Regions from separate parts of the Dickeya sp. CFBP 2040 genome, predicted to be linked through region 3. Evidence: riboswitches for the same ligand, from Rfam matches in the RefSeq annotation. Region 3 holds a riboswitch; each other region holds the start of a gene.
The links. A riboswitch is a leader RNA that binds a small molecule or an ion and turns the genes downstream of it on or off. The one in region 3 is predicted to bind thiamine pyrophosphate.

Region 1: another riboswitch for thiamine pyrophosphate. It lies ahead of Dpoa2040_RS18315 (hypothetical protein); the one in region 3 lies ahead of thiC (phosphomethylpyrimidine synthase ThiC).
Region 2: another riboswitch for thiamine pyrophosphate. It lies ahead of thiB (thiamine ABC transporter substrate binding subunit); the one in region 3 lies ahead of thiC (phosphomethylpyrimidine synthase ThiC).

What each region holds. Positions count from the first base shown of each region.
Region 1 is NZ_JAAVXH010000021.1:41,154-49,180, reverse strand. It holds gene Dpoa2040_RS02960 (LD-carboxypeptidase) at 1-348, opposite strand, end outside; gene Dpoa2040_RS02955 (autotransporter outer membrane beta-barrel domain-containing protein) at 641-2,614, opposite strand; TPP riboswitch at 2,925-3,021, shown strand; gene Dpoa2040_RS18315 (hypothetical protein) at 3,057-3,317, shown strand; gene thiD (bifunctional hydroxymethylpyrimidine kinase/phosphomethylpyrimidine kinase) at 3,314-4,117, shown strand; gene psiE (phosphate-starvation-inducible protein PsiE) at 4,313-4,720, shown strand; gene yegQ (tRNA 5-hydroxyuridine modification protein YegQ) at 4,910-6,286, opposite strand; gene Dpoa2040_RS02930 (CatB-related O-acetyltransferase) at 6,481-7,212, opposite strand; gene Dpoa2040_RS02925 (glutathione S-transferase family protein) at 7,519-8,027, opposite strand, start outside.
Region 2 is NZ_JAAVXH010000087.1:247,735-255,761, forward strand. It holds gene sgrT (glucose uptake inhibitor SgrT) at 15-215, opposite strand; gene sgrR (HTH-type transcriptional regulator SgrR) at 410-2,077, shown strand; TPP riboswitch at 2,134-2,288, shown strand; gene thiB (thiamine ABC transporter substrate binding subunit) at 2,332-3,315, shown strand; gene thiP (thiamine/thiamine pyrophosphate ABC transporter permease ThiP) at 3,291-4,901, shown strand; gene thiQ (thiamine ABC transporter ATP-binding protein ThiQ) at 4,885-5,577, shown strand; gene ilvB (acetolactate synthase large subunit) at 5,952-7,616, shown strand; gene ilvN (acetolactate synthase small subunit) at 7,620-7,913, shown strand; gene Dpoa2040_RS12845 (DedA family protein) at 7,955-8,027, opposite strand, start outside.
Region 3 is NZ_JAAVXH010000088.1:1,882-9,908, reverse strand. It holds gene thiC (phosphomethylpyrimidine synthase ThiC) at 1-1,722, opposite strand, end outside; TPP riboswitch at 1,860-1,975, opposite strand; gene nudC (NAD(+) diphosphatase) at 2,170-2,943, shown strand; gene hemE (uroporphyrinogen decarboxylase) at 2,999-4,072, shown strand; gene nfi (deoxyribonuclease V) at 4,072-4,746, shown strand; gene Dpoa2040_RS13505 (YjaG family protein) at 4,838-5,428, shown strand; gene hupA (nucleoid-associated protein HU-alpha) at 5,616-5,888, shown strand; gene Dpoa2040_RS13495 (DUF1481 domain-containing protein) at 5,893-6,603, shown strand; gene purD (phosphoribosylamine--glycine ligase) at 6,702-7,991, opposite strand; gene purH (bifunctional phosphoribosylaminoimidazolecarboxamide formyltransferase/IMP cyclohydrolase) at 8,007-8,027, opposite strand, start outside.

The DNA of each region.
Region 1 (8,027 bases), on a different contig from region 3:
AAGGTACTTTACTTTCTTGTCTGTCAGAGCCTTGATGAGTGTATCTGCACGAGCTTTATCGGTGTCTGTATAACCTAACGGTGTTGGGTTTTGATGCAGGTAGGTTGTATCAATATTATATCCGGAAGAGGAAAATACTTGCTTTATTTCTGGGATGCTATCCTCATCATACTGAGAAGAAACGGATATGAGATATATCAATTTATCGGATGAAGGTGCATTATCTGGGGGTGTTTTTTCACAACAAGATGGAGATAGTTTATTATGAGGAGGGGTAGCGAAAGCAGGATAATTAAAAAATAGCGATGTTAAGGTTGATAATGTGATTGTTATTAACAAAGGTTTCATTTTATTCTCCAGTTCGTTGCTTTTTTTGACTCTCCATTTATAGCAATGTTTATCGATGATGTGATTTCTTTCGGATAAATCTTAATTGTGTTTTTTTGTTAAGTGGTGTAATTCAATGTTCCTTTTTTGTTTTTTATTAATGTTTGTTTCGGTGAGAAGTTCTCTTGTCAGGAAAATTAGTGTGGGTTAATTGTAGGTGAATCATATTTTTCATCATAAATACATGGGGGGTTTTAACCCCATGTATGTACTAAAAATAGCGAAAATATAGGTGAAATTATTCAATTATTATTTATCTGAAAGCATACTCCAGACCGGCACTGACGCCATAGTTTCCTTTCTTGATATTATTACCATCAAACTGACTGGAATATTGCACCCATGTGTGGAGGTTGGTGGTAATATTCATCGTCATTCCTGCATCTGCCGAGTTCCAGTTTTTCTCTGAATCAGCCCCTGGCATAGAAAAGTAGCCGCTCATGGAGTTCAAACCAGCTGTTATCTGCGGAGTATTAGCCATGTAATCGTGATTCCTGGCGATCTCGACGAACGGGATAGTTTCCAAACCGAATACAGACCACTGCCCTTGAGCTCTCCAGCCAATCCCTGAAACCAGAGAATTACGGCGTTGTGCCGAGAACCACATGGCAGAACTATCATCTCCGTGCTCACTGTAGCGGTATACCTTAACGAACTGACGCTCAAGGCGGGCAAAAGGGCCAGTTTTAACCGGCCCAAGACTGAACCACCAGCCGCCATCAATACCCCCTCCAAGGTGATGCCCGTTTACTGAACCAGATTCCTGACGATTGGCCGGGCCGATATGAATAGTGCGATAAACATCATTAAAGTTGGAGCGGCCAGCATTGAAGAAGGTACTCAGCCAGGCATTATCGATGTGATAGACCTCGTAAAGCGCGATGCTGCTGTCATACAGCTTATAACCCGCATCACTAATGTTCGCTGTTTGATTAGACTGGGTCACCACCGCACCTACGTTAAAATTTTCACTCAATTTCACGTCGCCGCCGACCGAGATAAAGCGATTATTACCGTTGGTTGGCAAGGTATTGTCGGTTGAACGGGCGTGGCGGTAATCGCCACCCAAAAATACGCGTGTCTCATTCCCGCGGGTATCGGCCAGAATTTCATTGCGTAGCAGATTGTACTGTGATTTCGTGGCTGCCAGTGGACCCTGGCTCAGCAGCGAGATTTTACCGGGCGCTGCCATTTCAGACAAAACGACACTGGCAAGCATCTTGTAACCACCCGTGGTGGGATGGACATTATCTGCAAAAAGATAGGTATTTTCAGTTCCTTTGGCATAATCTCCGGTTGAGCAGATAAGTGATGATAGGGTGTCACAGGCGCCACGAGTCGTATTGATGATGCCATAGGCTGATGGATTAGCCATGATTTCAGCCATAATTTTATAGGTATTGACAGGAATGATATTAAGCCCATCTTTACTTAGTGTGTCGAGACCGTTGTTTAATGTCTGATTATATTGGCTAACCACGTCCTGATATTTTTTTTCCAGGTGATGACTTATGCCGTCAGGAGTTGCTCCAAGGTTAGGAAGGTTGTAAACCACTACATATTTCCCACCTGCATGATATAGGCTGTTCAATAATGATACTTCTTCCTGCGCTACGGGAATAATCTCCGCTGTTGCTGTGGTGGGGGCGGACTCGTAGATGGCATATATGTCATTGGAGCCTCCCCACATTTGATAAAGTGTTGACGCGCTGGCATGGTTATTTTGCAAGTAACTGTTAACCTGAGATTGGATCGTGCTTGAGAAAAGGATACCCAGCGAATAGTTATTAAGAATACCGGCTCCACCCCAGGCAAAGTCAGTCCCCCCGGAGGATGAAGCAGTGACGGATAAACCTAAGCCATCGGCTACATACATGGCAGTATTTTCTCCAGGATTAGTGGTAAACCTTGAAACACCTAGTCCTAATGTCTGTGAAAGATTACCTGCATCACTCAAACTATCACCAAAAACCACAGCGTTGTTGAACATTGCCGCCTGCACAGGCAGGGTATAAAGGAATAGCACAGTAAAAAGAGGTAATAGTCTTGATGTGACCCATGACATCCAACGTATGTCAATCACACTGTTTTTTATCTTATTAATGAGTAATATATTTTTTTTATTGCTATTTCTCTGGTGAGTTGCAAAGAAAATAGACCGGCGGAAACAGTATGTTGTGTTTTTAATGAACTGAAATATATTGGCGATTTTTTTAATGACCGGCATAAGTCTGATGCTCCTGATTTTTAAATAATGAATGGCGTTATCTACACTGTGGCTTAAATTTTAAATGCAATGGCTCAGGTTTATAATTTAGTGTTGTAATGACATTAATATTTCAGTAGCAATATATGAGATATATCTTATCTATACCTTTCATATTTCAGGTGGCGGGTTATTGGGTTTGTTGTTGATGTCGATTAAAGGATGGTGGTGCTGATTTGTGCCGGGCAAAATGATGAAGCTGGCTGATGCCTGCTACTAACCTTCTTTAATCTGTCATTGATCTTTTTCGCTAATGCTTCCAATAATGGCGTTCGTTGACTCGGGGTGCCCTTCTGCGTGAAGGCTGAGAAAAACCCGTATTACCTGATCTGGATAATGCCAGCGTAGGGAAGTCACGGTATCCCCACCGGTACCGCTTTCTTTCACGCTGGTTGGGAGGTTTATGAACGCTCGATCTGTACGTTTCCCCGCTGCATTCTTCGCAGATTCCCTTGATGCTTTCCGCTCACGCGCGCCGCTGACACATTGTTTTACCCATGAGATGGTGACTGATTTCTGTTCGCAGGAAAGGCACCGCCCTTGTCATGCTACCGCCGCTTGTGTTGTGGTGCTCCGCTTCGGGCAATGGGCGAGTGGCGCGGAGAGCTTCATCCACGCGTTTTCGGATGCGCTCTATACCCTGAACCGGGAGGCATTGGTATGAAACGTCTCAACGCACTGACTATCGCGGGTACTGATCCGAGCGGCGGCGCGGGCATTCAGGCTGACCTCAAAACGTTTTCAGCGCTGGGCGTTTACGGCACCAGCGTGATTACCGCGCTGGTGGCGCAGAATACACGCGGCGTGCAGTCGGTCTATCGCATTGAACCGGCGTTTGTTGCCGCCCAACTGGATTCGGTGCTGAGTGATGTACGCATTGATAGCGCCAAAATCGGCATGTTGGCACAGAGGGATATTGTGGAAGCCGTAGCGGACCGACTGTTGTGCTACCCGGTGCCTTATGTAGTGTTGGATACGGTGATGCTGGCGAAAAGCGGTGATGCGCTACTGGCGCCAGATGCGGTGGAGGTGGTGCGCCAGTTACTGTTGCCGCGTGTATCGCTGATTACCCCCAACCTGCCGGAAGCAGCGGCGCTATTACGGTGCTCGCTTGCTGACGATGAAAGAGACATGCGCCGGCAAGGGGAAGCATTGCTGGCAATGGGGTGTCAGGCGGTATTGATGAAAGGCGGCCACCTGAACGGCAGCGAAAGCCCGGACTGGCTGTTCATGCCGGATGTTGAGCCGGTGCGGTTGAGTACGCCGCGCGTCAACACCCGGCATACGCACGGTACCGGCTGCACGCTGTCGGCTGCGCTGGCAGCGTTGCGACCTCGTCATAATAACTGGCGGGATACCTTGTCCGCCGCGCGGGTCTGGCTGCAAGGGGCGCTGGAGCAGGCGGATTCGCTAGAGGTTGGTTATGGCATCGGCCCGGTACACCATTTTCACCACTGGTGGTAAAGGTGGTGTCCTGATACAAGCGATAAGAAATTTAGATAAATGGTAATAATATTGCATAGACAGCCTGCAGATGACCCGGTAATTTTGTGATCTGTGTCAGATTATTGCCTGTGTGGTGGGGCTAACGCTTGCCGGGTTTTAGAGGCTTTTTTCTGAGCGGTGTTTTCTCTGAATGACAGGACTGAGGAGATGCTCATGGCGGGTTCAGCGCGTGCAGTCATGATTGCCAAAGGGCTACAGACGATACTTAATTTGGGTCTGTTACTGCTGGCGGTGATTTTGGTGATTTTTCTGGGCAAGGAAACCTGGCATTTGGCCTCGGTTCTGCTGGTCAGCAATGAAAAAGAGTCTTCGTATATGCTGATCGAAAGTCTGGTGATTTATTTTCTCTATTTTGAGTTTCTGGCGCTGATCGTGAAGTATTTTCTATCCGGTTATCACTTCCCGCTGCGCTACTTCATTTACATCGGTATTACCGCCATCGTGCGGTTGATTATTGTCGATCATAAAAACCCGGCGGATACCTTTACCTATTCCGGTGCGATCCTGATTTTGGTGATTACGCTCTATCTGGTGAATAGCCCACGCCTGAAGCGGGAGTAAGTAGCCAGAAAAGAAAAAGCCAGCTCAAGGGAGATTGAGCTGGCCAAGGAGGTGGTTCCTAGTAGCATTACTACGCTTATTTTACGTTTTGTATTTTCTCAGCGCTGCAATAATAGCCAGTTAACCATGCCATTGATGTGATCTGATTCTAAAAATTGTCACAATTGGCATTATTTTGTCACTTTTTTGTTATTTCGCGTGTGGATTGCGGGTACTGGTGCCGGGAAGATTACGCAGCAGTAACGCGTATTCCAGTGCGATATCATCCGGCACCGGCAGATACACGATGTGGCCGTCACCCGGTGCGACATCGATAGCCTGACCTTTTTTGTTGAGCAGGGTATCGACAGTGAACTGAATGTTGCCGCCCGGCGTCATCATTTCCACGCTGTCGCCACGGGAGAACTTGTTTTTGACCGCCACTTCTGCCAGCCCATCACGCCGCTTGCCGGTAAATTCTCCGACAAACTGCTGCTGGTCTGATACCGAGTAACCGTAGTCGTAATTCTGGTAATCCTCGTGGACGTGACGGCGCAGGAAGCCTTCGGTATAACCGCGGTGCGCCAGCCCTTCCAGCGTTTGCAGCAGCGTCGGGTCGAATGGTTTGCCGGCTACCGCGTCATCAATGGCGCGGCGGTATACCTGCGCGGTGCGGGCGCAGTAATAGAAGGATTTGGTGCGGCCTTCGATTTTCAGCGAAGCAACCTGCATGTTGGTCAGGCGTTCTACATGCTGAATGGCGCGCAGATCACGTGAGTTCATGATGTAAGTGCCGTGTTCATCTTCAAACGCGCTCATGTATTCACCTGGGCGCTGCTTCTCTTCCAGCATGAATACCTTGTCGGTAGGTGCGCCGATGCCAAGCGTCGGCTCTGGCTGAGCGCTGTCGAGTTGTGTGACGGCAATCGGTTCATGGATGTGCACAATGTTGCCCACCACGTCTTCTTTGCCTTCCTGCACGTTATATTCCCAACGGCAGGCGTTGGTGCAGGTGCCCTGATTGGGGTCGCGTTTATTGATATAGCCAGACAACAGGCAGCGGCCTGAATAGGCCATACACAGTGCGCCGTGGACGAAAACTTCCAACTCCATGTCCGGCACCTGGTGGCGGATTTCCTCAATTTCTTCCAGCGATAGCTCGCGTGACAGAATCACCCGGCTCAGCCCCATCTGCTGCCAGAACTTCACCGTCGCCCAGTTGACTGCATTGGCCTGTACCGACAGGTGAATCGGCATCTGCGGGAAGTTTTCCCGCACCATCATGATAAGCCCTGGGTCGGACATGATCAGGGCGTCCGGGTTCATCTCGACAACCGGTTGCAGGTCACGCAGGAAGGTTTTGAGTTTGGCGTTATGCGGCGCGATGTTGACCACCACATAAAATTTCTTGCCCAGCGCATGGGCTTCATTGATGGCTTGCGCCAGCGTCTGGTGGTTGAATTCGTTATTGCGCACACGCAGGCTGTAGCGAGGCTGGCCGGCATAAATTGCATCTGCGCCATAGGCAAAGGCGTAACGCATATTTTTCAGCGTACCGGCCGGAGAGAGTAATTCCGGTTTAAACATGGTGTTTTCTCAAGTCTGATCACAGGTCAGGCTGTTCCCGGTGGGGGAACAGTAAAGGCGGCAGATTCTAACGCCAACGGCGGGAAAAATCAGTAGTCAATGGACAAAAACGGGGTAACAAAAGGCGAGTGGCTTAAAGATGGCTGGCTTGACGTCTGCAAGCCAGCGCCATGTTATTTTTTTAATGATGAGGCTTAGGGTTGCTGTTGAGTCTTTGCTAACCACTGTTGTTTTTTCTCTTTTAGCTCGGATAGAACATCCAGGCTCCGTGCTTCATCATGGGTCAGATCAGCAAAAAAATACTGCATGTGATGTTTTATCCATGCAAACAGATTAGGCATATCCCACCAGGCGATATCTAATAGCGCTTCCCGAACTTTTTCTGGAAAACGAAAGCGGATGAGTTTTGCAGGCGTTCCGGCATAGATTCCATACGCTTCACTTCTGAAATTGGGAGGAAGTAATGACCGCGCACCAATAACACATCCATTTTCAATAATACCACCACCCAGCATCATGGCTTCGTCCCCAATCCAGACATCATTTTTGATGACAGAGTCCTGGTATTGAGGTTGTTCGGGATTCATGAGTCCATCACCAAAGATGGCGAACATGGCTGTTGATATGGTTCGCATTTCGTGCTGCCCATTCAGTATGAATTTTAATCGGGAACCACCTGAAACAAATCTACCTATCCTTAAGCTTTGCTGGTCAGAGTCATATTTTACCATGGAGCCAACACCAACACCTGATGCTTTACCAATATGAAATAAGCCAACGTCAGATTGCTCACCTAGCCAGTTCTGGAAAAAATCATGTGGAATAGAACTGAAAAAGCCGTCGCTGTATTTGATGATTTTAAAATTTTTAGCATTAGGAGAGGTTGTATCGAACCCCAGGCAATCATCATCAGTTGAAATATTCATAATTTCCCTTTGAATTGATGTTTTTTTGGTCTGTATTACGATGAGCTCTTAGAAGTGAAAGGCATGATAAATGAATAGCTAACATGATGCTATTATTTGCGAGATTGTTATCTTATTAATATTAAAATTTTGAAATCATATGGCAATTACTGTAATTCAAAGTAATGTATATAAGTTATTATTTATGCCAGGTGAGATGGGGTAATATCTGTAAGTGATAGGGATGCGCTGGGGAGTAGGTAATATATAGGTAGGTGGTGTTAGTGAACCACCACCGTTAGATAGTTTTTTTAGCGAAGGTGATTTCTAAAAGACACGAATACCCGCTGACGGGCCGACCAGATCGCGCTGGTGTGGGCGCTCGAAGTCCACCTGCGGACCTTTTGGAATAATGGCGGTGGGGTTAAGCCAGAGGATGCTGTAGTAACCGGCTTTGATGTGATCCAGCCTGACCGTTTCTTTGACTCCCGGCCATTGGTACAGCTCACGCAGATAGCCGGAAAGGTGCGGGTAATCTTCCAGACGGCGGATGTTACATTTGAATGCGCCATGGTAAGCGGCGTCGAAACGCACCAGCGTAACAAATAGCCGCCAGTCAGCTTCGGTCAGGGTATCGCCAGCCAGATAGCGGTGATGGGCCAGATGCGCTTCCACCGTATCGAGAGAGGCAAACAGGTTGGTGACCGCCTGATCGTAATTTTCCTGGGTTTTGGCGAAACCGGTCTTGTACACGCCGTTGTTGATGTTGTCATAAACCAGGCTGTTCCAGCGATCAATTTCCGGTTGCAGGTCCGGCGGATAAAAGTCCAACTGGT
Region 2 (8,027 bases), on a different contig from region 3:
TGATGCCGTCAGCTTTACAGCCAGCGACGATAGTCTTCCTCCTCCATATCCTGGATCTGCCACTGCGTAACCTGTAACAGCAATGCCATTCGCTGGGTAGCGGTGAGTACACCCCATCCCCGACGACAGCCTCGGCAAAGCCAGCGACGATATACCCTAAATAATTCGAGTTGCAGGAAGGCGGCGACGCAGAGAATCCCCAGGAGCTTACTCAAGTAAGTGACTGGGGTGAGCGAGGAAAGCCAACGCACCTGCAACTTGAAGTATGACGGGTATAAAAGCGGAATAACCGGCACATATAGCCTCCCCTTCACGACGGTTCACGCACAGAACCATTCACTGCTATTCAGTATCCGCGTAATATAGGGAAAAATATATTGATGACCTTGAATCGTGGAGTTCCCCTTTTATGTCCTCCCCTCGCCTGCAACAACAATTCATCCGGTTATGGCAATGCCTGCAAGGTCAGGATACCGATACCACGCTGCAAGAGCTGGCGCTGTTGCTCAGTTGCTCACGCCGTCATGTCCGCTCACTGCTGAGTGCTATGCAGCGACAAGGCTGGCTCACCTGGCAAGCGGAAGCCGGACGCGGTAAACGCTCGCACCTCGGCTTTATCTACACTGGATTGACGCTGCAACAGCAGCGGGCCGAAGACCTGCTGGAGCAGGATCGCATCGACCAGTTGGTACAACTGGTGGGCGACAAAGAAACCGTACGCCAGATGCTACTGTCGCACCTTGGCCGCAGTGTACGGCAAGGACGCCACCTGTTGCGTATCCTGTACTACCGACCCATGCACAACCTGTTGCCCGGCAGTGCGTTACGGCGTTCGGAAACCCACATCGCCCGCCAGATTTTCAGCGGGCTGACCAGCTTAAATGAGGAAAATGGGGAACTGCTGCCGGATATCGCTCACCACTGGCAGGCGCTGTCGCCGCGGCACTGGCGTTTCTATTTGCGCCCGGCGATTCGTTTTCACCATGGTCGGGAACTGACCATGGAGGACGTGATCGCCTCGTTGTCCCGGCTGAAGACGCTACCGCTGTTCTCCCATTTAACCGATATATCGTCACCGACACCGTTTGTGCTGGATATCCGGCTCAATACGCCGGACAACTGGCTGCCATGGTTGCTCGGCAGCGTACCGGCGATGATCCTGCCGCAAGAATGGCAAACACTGCCGGATTTTATGCGCCAGCCTGTCGGCACCGGGCCGTATAAAGTGGTACGCAATTCCCCCAATCAGTTAAAAATCGCCGCGTTTGACGATTACTTCGGCTACCGGGCGCTCATTGACGAAGTCAGTATCTGGGTGCTGCCGGACGCGCCGATCATCCCCGCCTGCACGGTCACGCTGCAAGGCGATGACACCATCGATAATGAACTGGAAAATCGGCTTGAAGAAGGCTGCTATTTCCTGCTGTTCGACCGCCGTTCGCCGCAGATGGCAGACCCGGAGGTTCGTCACTGGTTATGTCAGGTACTCAGCCCCGTGGCGATGCTCGGCCTGGCCGATAGCCCGTACCAGAGCGACTGGTCTCCCGCTTATGGCCTGCTGCCGCGCTGGCATCACAGCCCACCGCGGGCAGTGCGGGAAAAACCCGTCGGCCTGACGCACCTCACCCTCACCAGCTATCGCGATCACCCCGAATACGCGGTGATAAGCAGCATCATAGGCCGTCTGCTGGCATCGCACGGCGTCACGCTGACGCTACGCAGTCTGGAGTTCGACGTCTGGTGTCAGGGCGCTGACGCCAGCGACCTCTGGCTCGGCAGTGCTAACTTCTACCTGCCGCTGGAATTTTCCCTGTTCGCCATGCTGTATGAACTGCCACTGCTGCGGCATTGTCTGGGGGAAGACGAGCTGGATAACACCGCACGTCAGTGGCGTCAGGGCGAGCTATCACTGGCGGACTGGAGCCAGTCACTGGTCAGCCGCCAGCAGCTTCATCCGCTGTTCCACCACTGGCTGCGGTTGCAAGGGCAAGCCAACATGCGGGGACTGCATATGAACACGCTGGGCTGGTTCGATTTCAAGTCCGCCTGGTTCGCGCCGCCAGCCCCGCCAACATGATCCTCTGCCGCCAGTCATGACGCTTTTACTGATGTGACAAACACTTTACAATAGCGCCGTTCTCAACGGGGTGCGGCCCCAACATTCATGTACGAGCAGTCATGTACGAATAGTCATGTACTAACAATCATGTACGTTTGCGCCGCTGAGAAAATACCCGTCGAACCTGATCCGGTTAATACCGGCGAAGGGATTTGAGACTGCATCCTGCTTGCTCAAAGACCTTTGCCGCCTTCAACAATTTGGAGCGCAAAGTGTTAAAGAAATTACTGTCCTGTCTGTTATTGCTGTCCGCCCCCGTGTTCGCCAAACCGACCCTGACGGTCTACACCTACGATTCGTTCGCCTCGGAGTGGGGTCCCGGCCCGGCGGTCAAAACCGCATTTGAAAAAGAGTGTGACTGCGAACTGAAATTCGTCGCGCTGGAAGATGGCGTCGCGCTGCTCAACCGTCTGCGTATGGAGGGCAAAAATAGCCCGGCGGACGTGGCGCTGGGACTGGATAACAATCTGGTGCAGGCGGCGGCGCAGACCGGCCTGTTCGCCCCGCATGGCGTCAACACCAGCACGCTGACGCTGCCCGGCGGCTGGCACAACGACACCTTCCTGCCCTTCGACTACGGCTATTTCGCCTTCGTCTATAACAAAGACAAGCTGAAAAACCCGCCGAGAAGCCTGCATGAACTGGTGGAAAGCAACCAGTCGTGGAAGGTTATCTACGAAGATCCGCGCACCAGCACACCGGGGCTGGGGTTACTGTTGTGGATGCAAAACGTGTATGGCGACAAAGCACCACAAGCCTGGCAGAAACTGGCGGCGAAAACCGTCACCGTCACCAAAGGCTGGAGCGAAGCCTACGGCCTGTTCCTGAAAGGTGAAGCCGATCTGGTGCTGAGTTACACCACTTCACCGGCTTACCATCTCATCGCCGAGAAGAAAGATAGCTATGCGGCGGCCAATTTCAGCGAAGGCCACTACCTGCAGGTGGAAGTCGCCGCCCAACTGGCTGGCAGTAAAAACCCACAACTGGCAGCACGTTTTCTGCAATTTATGATAAGCCCTGCTGTTCAGCAGATCATTCCGACTACTAACTGGATGTACCCGGTGATCAAAACCGAGTTGCCTGAAGGCTATAACACCCTGACGCGGCCTGCCAGCGCGCTGGAGTTTACCCCACAGCAAGTCGCAGAACAGCGGACGAATTGGGTTCAGGCATGGCAGCGCGCCGTCAGCCGCTGATTCCCGGCTGGCTGTGGCCGGGGCTGCTGGCGGCTGTTTTACTGCTTGGCACCGCCGTGCTGGCGTTCGGCGCACTGTGGCTGGACGCACCCAGCGTGCCCTGGCAGTCGCTGTGGAATGACAGCTACCTCTGGCATGTCATCCGCTTCAGCTTTTGGCAGGCGTTGTTATCGGCACTGCTTTCCACCTTGCCCGCGCTGTTTCTGGCGCGGGCGTTGTATCGCCGCCGTTTTCCCGGCCATCGTCTGTTGCTGCGCCTGTGCGCGATGACGCTGGTGCTGCCGGTGCTGGTGGCGGTATTCGGCATTCTCAGCGTCTATGGACGGGAAGGCTGGCTGGCACGTTTGCTGATGCAGGTGGGCATCGAATACCGGTTTTCGCCTTACGGCTTGCAGGGCATCCTGCTGGCTCATGTCTTTTTTAATCTGCCGCTGGCAACCCGACTGTTCTTGCAGGCGCTGGAAGGCATTGCGACCGAGCAACGCCAGTTGGCAGCACAACTCGGCCTGCGCGGCTGGTACTTCTTCCGTCTGGTGGAATGGCCGTGGCTGCGCCGCCAGCTCTTACCTGCCGGGGCACTGATCTTCATGCTGTGCTTTGCCAGCTTTGCTACCGTGCTGGCGCTGGGTGGCGGCCCGCAGGCGACGACCATCGAACTGGCTATCTATCAGGCGCTCAACTTTGATTATGACCCGGCGCGCGCCGCGCTGTTGGCGCTATTACAGATGGTATGTTGTCTGGGGCTGGTGTTACTCAGCCAGCGACTGAGCCGGTTACTGGCGGTCGGTGTCAGTAATCGCCAGCACTGGCGCGACCCACAAGACAGCCTGTGTAGCCGCGTTGCCGATACGCTGCTGATTACAGCGGTGCTATTACTGCTGCTGCCGCCGCTGCTGGCCGTGGTGGTGGATGGACTAAACCGCTCGCTACCAGACGTGTTGCGCCAGCCCGCTTTATGGCAAACATTCTGGACCTCTCTTGGCATCGCGCTGGCTGCCGGTGCGCTCAGCGTGACATTAACGCTGATGCTGCTGTGGAGCAGCCGGGAGTTGAAACTGCGCCAGCAGCAGTTAGCCGCCCAATTGCTGGATCTGAGCGGAATGCTGATTCTGGCGATGCCAGGCATTGTGCTGGCGTCGGGGTTTTTCCTGCTATTCAATCGCACCATCGGGTTACCCTCTTCCCCTTACGGGCTGGTGGTGCTGACCAATGCGCTGCTGGCTATCCCTTATGCCATGAAAGTGCTGGAAAACCCAATGACTGACGCCGCCGCACGTTACAGCTTGTTGTGTCAGTCACTGGATATTCGTGGCTGGCATCGCCTAAAAGTGGTGGAACTGAAGGCGCTACGCGCCCCCATCGCACAGGCGCTGGCCTTTGCCTCAGTGTTGTCGGTGGGCGATTTCGGCATCATCGCGCTATTTGGCAACGAGCAATTCCGCACCCTGCCGTTTTATCTTTATCAGCAGATTGGTGCTTATCGCAGCGCTGAGGGCGCGGTAACAGCGCTGCTACTGCTATTGCTGTGCTTTATGCTGTTTACCCTGATTGAGAAACTGGCGGGCTTACATGATAGCACTCCATAAGTTGACCTACCTCTACCAACACCTGCCGATGCGCTTCGATTTACAGGTGCAGCCCGGCGAGCGCCTTGCCATTCTGGGTCCAAGCGGCGCGGGTAAAAGCACCCTACTGAGCCTGATCGCCGGTTTCCTACCCGCCGATAGCGGCCAGTTACAGTTGAACGGACAGGATCACGATGCTACACCACCGGCGAAACGCCCGGTGTCGATCCTGTTTCAGGAAAACAATCTGTTTCCCCATCTGACGCTGGCGCAGAATATCGCGCTCGGCCTGCACCCCGGCCTGAAACTGAATGCGGAACAATGGGATACGCTAAGCATGATCGCCAGTCGTATGGGATTATCGGAGCTGCTGGAACGCCTGCCATCACAGGTTTCCGGCGGTCAACGGCAACGAGCGGCGCTGGCGCGCTGCCTGATTCGCCAGCAACCGATCCTGCTGCTGGACGAACCGTTCTCCGCACTCGACCCAGCGTTGCGTCAGGAGATGCTGGCGTTAGTAGACGAAATTTGCCGTGAACGGCGGTTAACGCTGCTGATGGTGTCGCACCAGTTAGAAGATGCCATACGCATCGCGCCGCGCAGCGTACTGGTGGTGGATGGCCGCATCTATCACGACGGCCCGACCGCAGAGCTGGCGCACCACGCGGATGCAGCGAGAATACTCGGTCTGAAATAACAACGCGCCCTTAAAACGTTCTCGATTAAAAAATTCTCGATTAAAAAACGTGACATTAATCGCATTTATGCGGTTTTACCGTGTTGAAACCTTGTCTATTTTTCCGCACTCATGGTTATATGGGAGCGCAAATTAACCAAAACGAACATGAAGGTTACCCGTGAAACACACCACCCCTACTTTCGCACTACTAAACAGCGCCGCGCAGCATGATGCGGTCGTCGTCGTGCGCGTGGTGGTCGTGGTCGGCAGCGCGCCGTAACGGGTTCCGAATCAAACCTGGATTCCAAACCCCGCCGGCGCAAGCCGAGCGGGGTTTCTTTATGTCACCCACCCCGCTCCTCCTGACACCGGCTCTGATAAAGGATATGACTATGCGTTATACAGGAGCTGAGCTGATCATCCGTCTGCTGGAACAGCAAGGCATTACCACTGTAACCGGTATTCCGGGCGGCGCAGCGCTGCCGCTGTACGATGCGTTGGGAAAAAGCCGCACTATTCGCCACGTCCTCGCCCGCCATGAGCAGGGAGCCGGTTTTATCGCTCAGGGAATGGCGCGCGTCAGCGGTAAAGCGGCGGTTTGCATGGCATCCAGCGGACCCGGCGCCACTAACCTGCTCACTGCCATTGCAGACGCCAAGCTCGATTCTATTCCACTGGTGTGCATCACCGCTCAGGTGCCTTCGGGCATGATCGGCACTGATGCTTTTCAGGAAGTGGACACTTACGGCATCTCAATCCCGGTCACCAAACACAACTATCTGGTACGCGACATCAGTGAGCTGCCGCAGGTCATTAATGATGCCTTCCGGCTGGCGCAATCCGGTCGTCCCGGTCCAGTCTGGGTTGACATCCCCAAAGACGTACAAACGGCGACTATCGATCTGGCGGAGCTGCCTGCACCAGCAGTGAAGTCACCCGCTCCCACTGCCGATGCCAGCGACCTAAGCACTGCCGCCGCGATGATCAATCAGGCCAAACGTCCGATCCTGTATCTGGGCGGCGGAATCATCAGCGCCAGTGCGCATCAGCAGGCTATCGAACTGGCGGAACGCGCCGGGTTGCCCACCACCATGACACTGATGGCGCTGGGTGCCATGCCGGTGGATCACCCGCTGTCGCTCGGTATGCTCGGTATGCACGCCGCTCGTTACACCAATATGATCCTGCAGCAATCGGATTTGTTGATTGTGCTGGGCGCACGATTTGATGATCGCGCTATCGGCAAGGCAGAAGAATTCTGCCCGAATGCTCAGGTGATCCATATCGATATCGATCCGGCGGAACTCGGTAAGATCCGCCAGCCACACGTGGCGATCCACGCCGATGTGGCGCAGGCGCTGGACCAGTTACTGCCGCTTGTCGAGCGTCAGCCGCGTGCCGACTGGCTCGATCAGGTGCGCGCCCTGCAACGCGATTTCCCATTCAATATGCCAAACGCCGACGATCCGCTCAGCCATTACGGGTTGATCCGCGCCGTAGCGGATCAGCTGGACGATCAGGCCATCATCACCACTGACGTAGGCCAGCACCAGATGTGGGTGGCGCAAGCCTACCCGCTGCGGCGCTCACGCCAATGGTTGACCTCCGGCGGACTGGGGACGATGGGTTTTGGCGTGCCTGCGGCTATCGGCGCAGCACTGGCGGAACCGCAGCGTACCGTAGTCTGTTTTTCCGGCGATGGCAGCCTGATGATGAACATTCAGGAAATGGCGACTGCCGTGGAAGAGAACCTGAACGTAAAAATCGTACTGATGAACAACCAGTCGCTGGGGTTGGTGCACCAGCAGCAGGAGCTGTTCTATCAGCGAAACTTCGTAGCGTCTGACTACCGGTATCAGACCAACTTTCTGGCGATTGCCTCCGGATTCGGTTTTGCCACCTGCGATCTCAACGCGGTTGAAAATCCACAAGCCGCCCTGCGCGACGCCCTGCAACGGCCCGGCCCGACGTTGATCCATGCCGTTATCGACATCAACGAGAAAGTATTCCCGATGGTACCGCCGGGTGCCGCCAATATTGAGATGATTGGAGATTAAATTATGCAGACTTCATCGACGACTGCACAGGTCACGCTGGAACTCTCGGTACGCAACCATCCGGGTGTGATGTCGCACGTATGTGGGCTGTTCGCCCGCCGCGCGTTCAACGTGGAAGGCATCATGTGTATGCCGCTGCCGGACAGCGATCAAAGCCGCATCTGGCTACTGGTAAAAGACGATCAGCGTCTGGCGCAGATGATAAGTCAGGTAGAAAAGCTGGAAGACGTGTTGCAGGTGACTCGCCACGGCGAAGAGATGCGAATCTTTGATCAGGTGGCAGAATTTTACCGCTAACCGATGGGATGCGATACCGGGAAAACCGGTATCGCGCTCGCTCATTTATCCATTAGAATCTGCCACAACAGGTGTCGGTAAACCGGCATCAACGGATGCTGCCACAACTGCCAC
Region 3 (8,027 bases):
TTCCGGGTCCAGTGCCAGATTGAACTGGTCTTCCCAGCGGAATTCAAAGCGTGCCTTGGACATGGCGTTGTCGCGGATTTGCGCGCCGGGGTGGCCCTTCGCCAGATCGGCGGCGTGGGCGGCTATCTTGTAGGCGATCAGCCCTTGTTTGACGTCGTTTTTGTTCGGCAGGCCGAGATGTTCTTTCGGGGTGACGTAGCACAGCATGGCGCAGCCGAACCAGCCGATCATCGCCGCGCCGATACCTGACGTAAAGTGGTCATAGCCCGGCGCGATATCTGTGGTGAGCGGGCCCAGCGTGTAGAACGGTGCTTCATGGCAGTGTTCCAGCTCTTCGGTCATGTTGCGGCGGATCATCTGCATCGGCACATGACCGGGGCCTTCGATCATCACTTGCACATCGTATTCCCAGGCGACCTTAGTCAGTTCCCCCAGCGTGTGCAGTTCAGCAAACTGTGCTTCGTCGTTGGCATCCTGAATCGAACCGGGGCGCAGGCCGTCGCCCAGCGACAGCGCGACGTCATAGGCGGCACAGATTTCGCAAATTTCACGGAAGTGCTGGTAGAGGAAGTTTTCCTGATGGTGCGACAGGCACCATTTCGCCATGATGGAACCGCCGCGCGACACAATGCCGGTCAGGCGTTTGGCGGTCATCGGCACGTAGCGTAGTAGTACGCCGGCGTGAATGGTGAAGTAGTCCACCCCCTGTTCCGCCTGTTCCAGCAGTGTGTCGCGGAACAGTTCCCAGCTCAGGTTTTCCGCGATGCCGTTAACCTTTTCCAGCGCCTGATAAATCGGCACTGTGCCGATTGGCACCGGGCTGTTGCGCAGAATCCACTCGCGGGTTTCATGAATATAACGCCCGGTGGATAAGTCCATCACGGTGTCCGCACCCCAACGGGTTGCCCACACCAGTTTCTCGACTTCTTCCTCAATCGAAGAGGTCACCGCAGAGTTGCCGATATTGGCGTTCACCTTCACCAGAAAATTGCGGCCAATGATCATCGGTTCTGATTCGGGATGATTGATGTTGGCAGGGATAATCGCCCGCCCGACCGCAACTTCCTGACGCACGAATTCCGGTGTGATGTCGTCCGGCAGCAACGCGCCAAAACTGTGGCCCGGATGCTGCTGGCGCAGAACCTCGCCGCGAATACGTTCACGCCCCATATTTTCACGGATGGCGATGAATTCCATCTCCGGCGTGATGATGCCCTGACGGGCGTAATGCAACTGGGTGACGCGACGCCCCGTTTTGGCACGTATGGGGTGTGGCAGATGTTCAAAACGCAGGTGAGCAAGGCCGAGATCCGCCAGCCGCTGCTGGGTAAAGTCAGAGCTGGCTCGTGGTAATGCTTGCGTGTCGTCGCGTTCTGCAATCCAGCCGGCGCGCAGTTTGCTGAGTCCGTGATGTACGTCCGGCGTGCTGACCGGGTCGCCGTAAGGCCCGGCGGTGTCATAAACCGGCACCGCTTCGTTCGGTTCATAGCGCGGGTTGTCGCGGCTACCACCTATCAGCGTTGGGCTTAGCTGGATTTCCCGCATCGGGACGCGAATATCCGGGCGTGAGCCGGTCAGATAAATCCGCTGTGAGTTTGGGAAGGTTGAGCCGCGCAGCGTATCGATAAACTGTTGAGCGGCAGCACGTTGTTCACGACGACCAGACGGTGTTTTTTCTCCGGAAGCCATCAGCTCCGTGGACAGTTTGGATTCGGTAGACATAGCAAGTTCCTGTTCATTAAATGGGAAGATTGCTTGTCTGGAGTTCGGAGGGAGTAATCGCCGGATGTTGGCTGGCAACGGCAGAGGGCGTGTTGCCCTGATGGTTGCGCGTTCCCCTGCATGAATGGTGGGGTGGCGATATCATTACTCTTGTTCCCTTCGCAGGTATTAACCTGATCAGGTTCCGCGGATCCCGAATTAACGGTCTCAGCCCACGCGCCATCAGACGTGTTGGGCACTCCGACAAGATAGGACCCCTTGAGGGGGGGCGTAAAACATCAACACTCTATGCGTTGTAGCGGCGTGGCGTCAATGGTCGAACATCAACTGGGCAATGCGCTTACCCTGAAAGCGCATTGCCAAGGCTTCACCCACGCCGGATAATGCCGGACAGAATTTTTGGCTATCGTAACAGGCTAGCAGGCAATAAGCGGGGCGATAAAAGTGATGGAATTGACGCTGAAGGGTGAAGAAAGCGGGTGGTGGGTGGTATATCACCGTCATCAGATTTGGCTGCCTCAGGGCGAGTTACCGCAAGGAACGGCAGCGCAGTGGCAGTTGCAGCAGCACGCTGCCCGTCAGGTAGGCGAGTGGCAGGGAGAACCGGTATGGCTGGTGTTGCAGGATAAGAAGACTGATATGGGATCGGTGCGTCAACTGCTGAGTCAGGATGCAGGGCTGTTTCAGTTGGCGGGCCGCGCGGTGCAACTGGCGGAGTTCTATCGTTCGCACCGGTTTTGCGGCTACTGCGGTCATGAGATGTCTGCCAGCACCACCGAACTGGCCTGCCTGTGTTCGCACTGCAAAGAGCGCTACTATCCGCAAATTGCCCCTTGTGTGATTGTGGCGATTCGCCATCACGAAAAGATTTTGCTGGCGCAGCATCTGCGCCACAAAGGCAATATGTACACTGCGCTGGCCGGTTTTGTCGAAGTGGGGGAAACGCTGGAGCAGGCGGTAGCGCGGGAGGTCCTGGAAGAGAGCCATATTCGCGTTAAAAACCTGCGTTATGTCTGTTCGCAGCCCTGGCCATTCCCGCATTCGCTGATGATGGCGTTCATGGCTGACTATGACGGCGGTGAGGTGAAGCATGATCCCTCTGAACTGCGTGATGCCAACTGGTTCCGTTATGATTGCTTGCCTGAATTGCCGCCGCCGGGTACGGTAGCACGGCGTCTGATTGAAGACACGGTCGTACTGTGCCGCGAGGCCGATAGCTGATCGGTCATCGCCAGCGACAATCATGCCTGCCAGCAGGCGTTACAAGGAAAAGACCATGACTGATCTGAAAAATGATCGCTATTTACGTGCTCTGTTGCGCCAGCCCGTGGATGTCACCCCAGTATGGATGATGCGTCAGGCGGGGCGCTACCTGCCGGAATATCGTGCGACCCGTTCGCAAGCGGGTGATTTCATGTCGCTGTGCAAGAATGCTGAACTGGCCTGCGAAGTCACGTTGCAGCCGCTGCGTCGCTACAATCTGGATGCCGCCATCCTGTTTTCCGATATTCTCACCGTGCCGGACGCCATGGGGTTGGGGCTCTATTTTGAAGCGGGCGAAGGGCCGCGCTTCACATCGCCAGTGACTTGCCATGCCGACGTGGAAAAGTTGCCGCTGCCTGACCCGGAGCTGGAACTGGGCTACGTAATGGACGCGGTGCGGACGATTCGCCGCAATCTGGCCGGTGCGGTGCCGCTAATTGGTTTTTCCGGCAGCCCATGGACGTTGGCGACGTATATGGTTGAAGGTGGCAGCAGTAAAGCCTTTACCGTCATCAAAAAAATGATGTTTGCCGAGCCGCGTACGCTGCATCTGCTGCTGGACAAGCTGGCGAACAGCGTGACGCTCTACCTCAACGCTCAGATTCGTGCTGGCGCGCAGGCGGTGATGATTTTTGATACCTGGGGCGGCGCACTGAGCGGGGCGGATTACCGCGAATTCTCATTGCACTATATGCACAAAATTGTCGATGGCCTGTTGCGTGAAAATGATGGGCGCCGGGTGCCGGTTACCTTGTTTACCAAAGGCGGCGGTCAGTGGCTGGAAGCGATGGCGGATACCGGCTGCGACGCGCTGGGATTGGACTGGACGACTGACATTGCCGACGCACGGCGTCGTGTGGGAGACAGAGTCGCGTTGCAGGGCAATATGGACCCGTCCATGCTGTACGCACCGCCGGCTCGTATTGAACAGGAAGTCGCTACCATTTTGGCCGGGTTCGGCGCTGGCAACGGTCATGTGTTTAATCTGGGGCATGGTATTCATCAGGATGTGCCGCCGGAACATGCCGGCGTTTTCGTCGAGGCCGTACACCGGTTATCTGCACCCTATCATCAGGATATGGCCTGATGGATATGCAGGCGTTACGCGCCGAGCAATGTGATAAAGCCGCATTGGTGGTGCGTTACGACGATATACCTTTTGAACAGCCGACGCTGATTGCCGGTGCGGATGTCGGTTTCGAACAGAAAGGCGCGGTAACCCGCGCTGCGCTGGCGGTGCTGGCTTATCCATCGCTGCAACTGGTGGAATACCAGATTGCCCGCATTCCAACCGTCATGCCTTATATCCCCGGTTTTTTGTCGTTTCGTGAATATCCGGCGCTGCTGGCGGCGTGGGAGCAGTTGCAACACCGGCCAGATTTGCTGTTTGTCGATGGGCATGGCGTGTCTCATCCTCGTCGTCTGGGGGTTGCCAGCCATTTTGGCCTGCTGGTCAATGTGCCGACGATTGGCGTTGCCAAACGCCGGTTGTGCGGGCAGTTCTCACTGCTGGCGGACGCGGCAGGCAGCCGCCAGCCGTTGCTGGACCGGGATGAGCAGATTGGCTGGGTATGGCGCAGCAAGGCGCGTTGCAACCCGCTGTTTGTCTCCACCGGCCACCGTGTTGGTACCGACAGCGCGTTACAGTGGGTGATGCGCTGTATGAACGGGTATCGTCTGCCGGAGCCTACCCGCTGGGCGGATGCGGTAGCATCCAACCGTCCGACGTTTCAACGCTGGCAACGTGAGGTCGGGCTGTAGGATAATGCCGGGCAGGAAACTTTAGGAATTCAGGCATATGGCGGTTTGGTGATTTTCGTTACACTTGCCGCCCATTATTTTGAGATAAACGATGTTACGTAACCCTATTCATTTGCGTCTGGAAAAGCTGGCAAGCTGGCAACATGTCACCTTTATGGCCTGCCTTTGTGAACGTATGTACCCCAACTATCATGAGTTCTGCCAGCAGACCGATTTTGGGGACGCACAACTTTACCGCCGCATACTGGATCTGGTATGGGAAACACTGGTCGTGAAGGACGCCAGGGTCAATTTCGATAGTCAATTGGAAAAGCTGGAAGATGCGATTCCCGTCGCGGATGACTACGACATTTATGGCGTATACCCTGCTATTGACGCTTGCGTTGCCCTGAGTGAACTGCTGCATTCGCGTCTGAGTGGTGAAACGCTGGAACATGCAGTAACCATTAGCGAAACATCGATTCGTAGCGTGGCGATGCTGGAAATGACTCAGGCAGGTCGGGAAATGACTGATGAAGAATTGAAGAATCTGCCTGCTGTTGAAGAAGAATGGGACATCCAGTGGGAGATTTTCCGCCTGCTGGCGGACTGCGAAGAACGCGATCTTGAGCTGATAAAAGGCTTGCGCGCCGACCTGCGCGAAGCCGGAGTCAGCAACATTGGGATAAATTTGTATCAATAACGCGATAAAACGTGATTTAAGGCCTGAAATGGCCTGTCTTTAGGCTTCACATCCGCACCCTGTCTGGTCTACATTTGGGGGGCGTAATAAAAGTGGCTGTCGGTGCGTGTATGCAGGAGAGTGCTATTATGGCATTTCCGTCGCACTCGATGCTTAGCAAGCGATAAACACACTGTAAGGATAACTTATGAATAAGACTCAACTGATTGATGTAATTGCTGACAAAGCTGACCTTTCCAAGACCCAGGCTAAAGCTGCTCTGGAAGCGACTTTGGCAGCGATTACTGAGTCTCTGAAAGAAGGTGATGCAGTACAATTAGTTGGTTTCGGTACTTTCAAAGTCAATCATCGTAACGAGCGCACTGGCCGCAATCCGCAGACTGGTAAAGAAATCAAAATCGCGGCAGCTAACGTGCCTGCGTTTGTGTCCGGTAAGGCACTGAAAGACGCTGTAAAATAAGCGCATGTTGATACAAGGTTTAAGCAGAGGGGCGATTTCGCCCCTTTTGCTTTTCTTCAGACGACATATCCGGTTGGTTGCTCCCGTGCTGGTATGCTGGCTGACGGCCTGTAGCTCTCATCCTTCAGCGCCTGCCGTGTACGCCAGCGGCTACCTGGATGATCGTGGTGTGGTGCGGTTATGGCGTAAAGACGACGTGCAGCAGCATCTCACCACACTGGTGACGGTATTTAGCCCGTTGCAGGGGAAAGAATCCAGAACTACCCGTTATCGCTTCCAGCAGGGGGGGCTGCGTGAGGTCAGGCAGACTGCTTCTTCTTCGTCACAGGGTGAAGTCAGGCTGCGTTTTGATCAGGCGGGAACCGTTAGCTACATGCAGCGTCAGTTGCCGGACCGGCGGGAATCGCTGTCTGAAGACGAGATTGCGCTTTATCAGTACGATGCCAGACGTTTGCTGGCGCTGAGCGATTCCCTGCGTGCGGGTAAAGTATCGCTGATTCAGGGGCGCTGGAGTGCGGGGCAGGTGACCACGTGCGACGGGAAAACGGTGCGCCCGGATTTGGACCGCGCTTCACTGGCCATGATTGCGCAGCAAGCCGAACGAGCGGCTGGGCCGCTGAGCATCGCCTGGCTGGTGTCACCGGAAGGTACGCAATTGTTGCAAGTGGCAGAAGCAGATTTTTGTCGTTGGGAACCGACTACTGAGTCGTGGTAGTCAGGGAACAATATGAGCGGTAAACACTAGGGCGGTAAACAAGAAGAACGAAGGGGCCAACTGTCAGGCTGACCCCTTGTTGAGTCTGAACGCTAGTCTCAGGCTTTCTGCTCGCGTGCAATGGCGCGATAGCCAATATCGCTGCGGCAGAAACAGCCTTCCCAACGAATAGGGCTAGCCAGTTCGTAGGCGCGTTGTTGTGCTTCGGCTACGCTGTGGCCCAGCGCTGTTACACACAGCACGCGTCCACCGTTGGTGACCACATCATCGCCGTTCAGCTTGGTGCCGGCATGAAACACTTTGCCATCGGCTGCGTCTTGAGTCGGCAGGCCAGAAATGACATCACCGGTGCGGTAATCGGCAGGGTAGCCGCCAGCGGCCAGCACCACGCCCAATGACGGGCGTACATCCCACTCAGACGTTTTCTCATCCAGTTTGCCGTCGCACGCTGCCAGACACAGCTCCACCAGATCAGATTTCAGACGCAGCATGATAGGCTGCGTTTCCGGATCGCCGAAACGGCAGTTGAATTCGATCACCTTCGGCTGACCATCTGGAGAAATCATCAGGCCCGCGTACAGAAATCCAGTATAAACATGACCTTCGGCTGCCATGCCGCGCACGGTTGGCCAAATAATCTGTTCCATCACCCGTTGGTGAACATCATCCGTCACCACCGGCGCAGGCGAGTAAGCGCCCATGCCGCCGGTGTTCGGGCCGGTATCCTGGTCGCCTACGCGTTTGTGATCCTGACTGGTCGCCATCGGTAATACGTGTTCACCGTCCACCATCACGATAAAGCTGGCTTCTTCGCCATCCAGAAACTCTTCGACCACGATGCGGTGACCCGCATCGCCAAACGCATTGCCTGCCAGCATGTCGGTGGCCGCGTTTTCCGCTTCTTCCAGCGTCATGGCAACAATCACACCTTTACCCGCGGCCAGACCGTCTGCTTTGATAACAATCGGTGCACCTTTGCGACGGATATACTCCAGCGCAGGTTCAATCTCGGTGAAATTTTGGTATTCCGCTGTTGGAATACGTTGGCGAGCCAGAAAGTCCTTGGTAAAGGCTTTGGAGCCTTCCAATTGGGCGGCGGCCTGTGTTGGGCCAAAAATCTTCAAACCAGCGGCGCGGAAGGCATCTACCACACCGATGACCAGCGGCGCTTCCGGGCCGACGATAGTCAGACCAATGGCATTTTGGCGAGCGAAATCCAGCAGCGCCGGGATGTCTGTCGCGGCGATGTTCACGTTTTCCAGCGCGGGTTCCAGCGCTGTGCCGGCGTTACCCGGTGCGACATAGACTTTATCTGCCAGCGGAGACTGGGCTGCTTTCCAGGCCAGTGCGTGCTCGCGGCCACCATTACCAATAATCAATATATTCATCGTTATAGTCCCGAATTAGTGACGGAAGTGGCGCAT